DNA from 2 places in the Brevundimonas sp. RM1 genome. Region 2 is predicted to be linked to the other one. Evidence: predicted binding sites of a transcription regulator. Region 2 holds the regulator's gene; the other holds the start of a gene.

Region 1 (3,409 bases), on a different contig from region 2:
GCCTTAGTCGTGCAGGCGATGCGGCGAGACGATCAGGCCGTCCTCGTCAGCGTAGAGCCAGTCGCCGGGGGTGAAGATGACGCCGCCGAAGGCGGTGGGGATGTCGATCTCCCCGATGGCGTCGCGATCGGCGCGCATGGGGATGGTTCCCAGGGCTTTGACGCCGACGTTCATGGTGTTGATGACGGCTGTGTCGCGTACGGCGCCGTGGACGACGATCCCGGCCCAGCCGTTGTCGATGGCCAGCTTCGCCAGATTGTCGCCGACCAGGGCGCGTTTGAGCGAACCGCCGCCGTTGACGACCAGGACCGCGCCTTGGCCGGGGCGCTCCAGCGTCTGGCGGACCAGGGCGTTGTCGTCCAGCACGCTGAGGGTGCGGATCGGGCCGTGGAAGGCGGCGACCTGGCCGAAGCTACGGAAGAGAGTCTGGCAGACCTTCACCACGTCGGAGTGGGCGTCGCAGAGGTCGGCGGTGGCAGGGCTGGTCATGAGGAGGCTCCGTTGGGTCGAGGCGAAGTCTGCCCGTAGGCGCCGAAGGGAAACAAGGCCGTTGCACTGAGAAACGCGTTTGATGGGCGTATCTCAACATCCGCTCATCCCGGCGTCCACCGGGATAAGCGGGAGAGAGGGCGGGGCGGCGTCTTGAGCGGGCAAAAAAGAGGCCCGCCCGAAGCAGGTCGGGCGGGCCGGTCTCCGTCCGACCGGCCCCGCGGGGTCGGTAGGCGGGTCGCGAGGCGGCGAACGGAGAAGCTCTGGCCGTCAGGGTACCCTTGCCTCCGGCCGTCATCCTCGGGCTTGACCCGAAGATCGGATCGTCAGCGCGATCACGGCTGGAAAGGAAGAGCACGCTGCCTGGCTGGATCCTCGGGTCAAGCCCGAGGATGACGGCGTTGGGGGTAGCGGATCAGCCCTCCAGATCCTGACCTTCATCGGGCTCGGGCGCGCCCAGCATGTCGTCGGCGATCTTGGCGGTGGACTGGCGGACCGCCTTCTCGATGGCGAGGGCCATGTCGAGGTTGTTCTTCAGGAACTCCTTGGCGTTCTCACGGCCCTGACCGATGCGGGTGGAGTCGTAGGAGAACCAGGAGCCGGACTTCTCGATGATGTTGGCCTTGACGCCCAGGTCGATGATCTCGCCGATCTTGGAGATGCCTTCGCCGTACATGATGTCGAAGATGACCTCGCGGAACGGCGGGGCGACCTTGTTCTTGACCACCTTGACGCGGGTGGTGTTGCCGACGACCTCGTCGCGGTTCTTGATCGCGCCGGTGCGGCGGATGTCCAGGCGCACCGAGGCGTAGAACTTCAGCGCATTGCCGCCCGTCGTCGTTTCCGGCGAGCCGTACATGACGCCGATCTTGTGACGGATCTGGTTGATGAACAGGACGATGCACTTCGACTTGGAGATGGAGGCCGTCAGCTTGCGCAGGGCCTGCGACATCAGGCGGGCCTGAAGGCCGGGCAGGCTGTCGCCCATCTCGCCCTCGATCTCCGCGCGGGGCGTCAGGGCGGCGACGGAGTCGACCACCACGATGTCCACGGCGCCCGAGCGCACCAGGGTGTCGACGATCTCCAGCGCCTGTTCGCCGGCGTCGGGCTGCGACACCAGCAGGTCGTCCAGGTTGACGCCCAGCTTCTGGGCGTAGACGGGGTCCAGCGCGTGTTCGGCGTCGACGAAGGCGGCCACGCCGCCCTTCTTCTGGACCTCGGCCACGGTGTGCAGGGCCAGGGTCGTCTTGCCCGAGGATTCGGGGCCGAACACCTCGATCACCCGGCCGACCGGCAGGCCGCCGATGCCGAGCGCCATGTCGAGACCCAGAGAGCCGGTCGAGACGCTTTCGATCTCGGCCACCTGTCCGGCCTTGCCCAGTTTCATGACCGAGCCCTTGCCGAAGGCGCGATCGATCTGTGCGATCGCCGCCTCAAGAGCGCGTTGTTTGTCGCCGTCTTCTTTACCCACGAGCTTCAGTGCCGCCTGTGACATTGGTTTTCTCTCCCTTGCCATGATTCCCATCTGACTTCGGGAGAGACCCGCCACGGACCCGCTCCCTCGTTGAGCCGGACTATGGACACGGTTTGTTCCTGTTCGCAAGATGTTCTCGTGAACTGAACGAGAACATTTATCGCGATGCGACCGATTTAGTCGTAAATTTACCGCCAGAAGCGCCGGGCGCGGGACAGGCGGGCGAAGGCGCTGCTTGAGGCGAGCAGCAGGACGGGGGCGCTCTGCTCGCGGCGGCCGATCAGGCGTCCGGCGGCGAAGGCGATCTCGGGCGAGGTCAGCCGGGCCTCGGCGGGGATGCGGTCGCGCGCCACGGCCAGGTCGTTGAGGGCGCCGAAGGCGTCCTGCGTCTGCTCCAAACCTTTGCGGAAACGCCGCTCGCGGCGGGGATGGTCGAACAGGCCGGCGAAGAACTCGGCCGCATAGCGCAGGCGTTTGACGCGGATGCGCAGACGGTGGCGGCCCGTGGCGTCCAGTCGGTCGAGACGGCGACCGTCGCGCCGCACGCGCCGGTTCAGCCGCTCCAGGGCCTCGGCGGCGAATTCGGCGACGGGCCGCTGTCGGCGCCAGGCGCGCACGGGGTCGGGATCGGTCCGCCAGGCGCCGGTCTCGATCCAGGCCAGGGTCTCGAACATCAGGGCGGCGTAGCGCGGCGAATCGATCGCCGCCATCGCCCGGCGATAGGCGCCGCTGCGGGCCGCCAGCAGGCGCAGGCCCAGGGGAGCGAGGTCGGGGTCGGGCGTCTCCAGCGCCGCGGGGTGGAAGACGTCGCGGATGAAGACGTCCAGGTCGCGCGCGGCGTCGGTCTCATGCGCCAGCCATTTCAGCTCGGCGACGACGGGAGCGGCGTCCTCGCCCAGCAGGGGACTGAACACGGACAGGGCGGCGCGCAGGCGGCGCAGGCCCACGCGCAGCTGATGCAGGGCCTCGGGCCGCCGCACCCGGCGCAGCAGTTCGGCGTTGGCCGAGACCTGGCCCAAGGCGGCCAGGGCCGTGCGGCGCAGGGCGGCCTCGGCGCTCAGGGCGCGCGGCAGGGGATCGACGCGGGCGAAACGGGGCGCGCGCTCCGACCCCTCGGCCAGGCGCCAGCCGCGCTCGGCCTTGCTCTCGAACAGGGGGACCAGGGCGACGTCGGCCGAAAGGCGCCGGGCCAGGGCGAACAGGGCCTGGGGCGGGCCGTCCTTCAACTCCAGCTCCAGTTCGCGCAAGGGCTCGACGCGGCCGCCCGCCGACAGCTCGCCCTCGTCATAGGCGGCCTCGATCACGGCGCTCTCGAAGGCGACCAGCCGGGCGCGGCGACGCACCGTGCTGGCGAAGCGGGGCGACAGGTTGCGGCGGCGGCCCTTCAGCAGGGCGGCGGCGGGCGTCGTCTTGACGGCCCGCCAGTCCAGGGCCTCGCTGGAGACG
Region 2 (3,409 bases):
CGTCTCTATGTGATGGACGCCGACGGCTCGAACAGCCGCGCCCTGACCGAGAGCCTCGACCGCTCGGTCCAGTCCCCGGTGTGGAGCCGCGACGGCCGCTCGATCTATGTCGCCTATGACGACCAGGGCCGCACCAAGGTCGCCCGCGTGTCGATGGACGGCGCCGTCACCACCCTGATCGAGGATCTGACCGGCGACGATTTCGGCCGCCCCTACACCGGCGGCGGCTTCACCGTGGCCGACGACGGGGCCATCGCCTATACGCGCGGCACGCCGACGCGTCCGGCCGACGTCCACGTCCTGAAGGGCGGCCGCAGCACCCAGCTGACCCGCCTGAACGCCGACTTCCTCAGCGCCCGCCGGCTGGGCGAGGTGCGCCGCATCCAGGTCGCCTCCTCCCACGATCAGCGCGCGGTCGAAAGCTGGCTGACCCTGCCGGCCGACTATGTCGAGGGCCAGCGCTATCCGCTGGTGCTGGAAATCCACGGCGGCCCGTTCGCCGCCTACGGCCCCCACTTCGCCACCGACAACCAGTTGTTCGCCGCTGCGGGCTATGCGGTGCTGTCGGTCAACCCGCGCGGCTCGACCTCCTATGGGGACGAGTTCGCCAACCTGATCCACCACAACTATCCGTCGAACGACTATGACGACCTGATCAGCAGCGTCGACGCCGTCATCGCTCAGGGGATCGCCGACCCGAACAGGCTGTTCGTCACCGGCGGTTCGGGCGGCGGCGTGCTGACCAGCTGGATCGTCGGCAAGACCGACCGCTTCAAGGCCGCCGTCGTCCAGAAGCCGGTCATCGACTGGGCCAGCTTCGTGTTGACGGCCGACAACCCGGCCTTCTTCGCCCGCTACTGGTTCGGCGAATATCCGTGGGAGAACCCGGAAGCCTACTGGCGCCGGTCGCCGCTGTCGCTGGTCGGCAACGTCAAGACTCCGACCATGGTCGTCGTCGGCGACGAGGACTATCGCACACCCGTCAGCGAGTCGGAGCAGTACTACACCGCCCTGCAACTGCGCGGCGTGCCCACGGCCCTGGTGAAGATCCCCGGCGTCGGCCACAGCCTGGCCGTCCGCCCGTCCCAGAACGCCGCCCGCATGAACGCCATGATCGAATGGTTCGCGCGCTACAAGGACGGCGCTCCGGCCGCTCCGGCGCAATAGACCCTGTCCCCGCGCCCGTCATGCGGCGGGCGCGGGGGTTCAGCGTGGCGTTAGTTGACTTTTAACCAGAACACTTACAGAACATCATCAACGGTTCACGCCTTGTTCTGGATTCTGCGCCATGCTCACGAAGAAACAGCACGAACTCCTGATGTTCATTCATGAGCGCATCCGGGAGACGGGCGTTTCGCCGTCCTTCGACGAGATGAAGGAGGCGCTGGACTTGGCGTCCAAGTCGGGCATCCACCGCCTGATCACGGCGCTGGAGGAACGCGGCTTCATCCGTCGCCTGGCCCACCGGGCCCGCGCGCTGGAGGTGGTGAAGCTGCCGGAGCAGGCGACGACCGCCGCGCCGGCCAAGGGCCGCGCGCCCTTCAAGCCCGACGTGATCCAGGGCGGCGGCCTGAACCCTCGCCCCGCCGTCGCCGAGGCCGCCAACGACGTGCGCGACCTGCCCCTGCTGGGCAAGATCGCCGCCGGCACCCCCATCGCCGCGATCCAGCACGAACGCGAGCGCCTGCCCGTCCCCGAAGCCATGCTGGGCGCGGGCGAGCACTACCTGCTCGAAATCGAGGGCGACTCCATGATCGAGGCCGGCATCCTCGACGGGGACACCGTCATCATCAAACGCGTGGAGAACGCCTCCTCGGGCGAGATCGTCGTCGCCCTGGTCGAAGGCGAGGAAGCCACGCTGAAGCGCCTGCGCAAGAAGGGCCAATCCATCGCGCTCGAGCCCGCCAACAGCGCCTATGAGACCCGCATCTTCGGCCCCGATCAGGTCGAGGTTCAAGGCAAGCTGGTCGGCCTGCTGCGCCGCTATCACTGAGGCCCCCATCCCCGCTCGTCCCGGCGGACGCCGGGATCCAGTGCTTTGGCTTCAAGCGGGTCGTCTGGAAGTTTGCCTGTAATCTAGCCTCCTCTGACCAACGACAGCACGTGCGGCTCTGACTGGATCCCGGCGTCCGCCGGGATGAGCGGCTAGGGGTGAGCCCCGCTCCACGGCCGCCGTCCCCGCACTTCCGCCGCCCACAGAGCGCGCCAGCCGCCGGCCTCATCGCGCCACAACTCCACCGAGCCGCCGCGCGCATGATCCGCGCCGTCCAGCACCAGCCGCCCCTCGCATGACGACGGCAGGACCGCGACCACGGCCCGTACGCTGACCACCCCGGCGCTGCGGCACATCTGATCCATCTGCGCCTCGCTAGGCGACGCCTTGCCCCACCACAGCGCCAGCACGCCTTCCTCGCCCTCCGGCGCGCAGAAGGAGCGTTTGCAGGTCCAGCCTTCGCCCGGCCGCCCCACCGCCTCCAGCCCCCGCCGCCGGGACCACAGGTCGCTGGCGAACTGGCGCACCGCGGGCCGCATCACGACCGCCTGCTCCCCCTGCCGATACGCCGCATTCGCTCCGCCGTCGCCGATCCAGACATCCGGCGGCGCCGGGCGCGGCCAGATCAGCACCGCCGCCGCGAACGGCAGGCCCAGCCAGCGCCACTGTCCGCGCCACAGGCACATGAACAGTATGCCCAGGAAAGCGACCGGCAGAGCCGCCGCCGGGGCGCTGGGGATCCCCTGAACCGCGCCGGGCAGACCCGCCGCCCAGTGCCCTATCGCCAGCATGACATCCACCGACTTGCCCGCCAGCCACAGGAAGGGCGCGCCCAGGCCCAACGGCTCCAGCGCCGCGCCCAGCGCCAGGGCGGGCATCATGATGAAGTCCGCCAGCGGCGCCGTCGCCAGATTGGCGATCAGTCCATAGACGGCCGTGCGGTTGAAATGCTGCATGGCGAACGGTCCCGTCGCCATGCCCGCCACCAGACTGGCGGCGCAGGCGGCCAGCAGCCAACTGCCTAACCTCTGCACGGCGACGATGGGCCAGGGCGCGGCGAACTCGCGGATACGGCGCGGCCAGACCTCGACCAGGGCGACGAGGGCCGCCGTCGCCGCGAACGACATCTGGAACCCCGGCGTCACCACGGCCTCGGGCCGCAGGAGTAGGACGACGAAGGCCGCCGCCGCCAGCGCCCGCATCGTCACCGCCTGCCGGTCCGCTAATACGGCCAGAAAGGCGATGGAGGCCGTCACCGCCGCCCGCTCGGCCGGCGGCGGCGAACCCGAAATGACCAGATAGGTTCCGACCGCGATCAGACCCGCGATCGCCGCGACCTTCTTGCCCGACACGCGCAGCGCCAGCCACGGCCAGGCCGCGACCAGCAAGCGCACCGCGAAGAAGACGAAGCCCCCG

What was found. The regulator LexA, encoded in region 2, represses DNA repair genes until DNA is damaged. The targets are predictions, from matches to a motif close to ATGTTCNCNANNTGTTCT.
Region 1: the regulator LexA is predicted to act here: its motif matches at 2,083-2,100, upstream of recA (recombinase RecA).

Annotation. Positions count from the first base shown of each region.
Region 1 is NZ_JBRERY010000003.1:343,571-346,979, forward strand. It holds gene rraA (ribonuclease E activity regulator RraA) at 4-489, opposite strand; gene recA (recombinase RecA) at 905-1,984, opposite strand; gene ACU5AP_RS05460 (CYTH and CHAD domain-containing protein) at 2,152-3,409, opposite strand, start outside.
Region 2 is NZ_JBRERY010000005.1:69,234-72,642, reverse strand. It holds gene ACU5AP_RS07020 (S9 family peptidase) at 1-1,167, shown strand, start outside; gene lexA (transcriptional repressor LexA) at 1,289-1,993, shown strand; gene ACU5AP_RS07010 (ComEC/Rec2 family competence protein) at 2,146-3,409, opposite strand, start outside.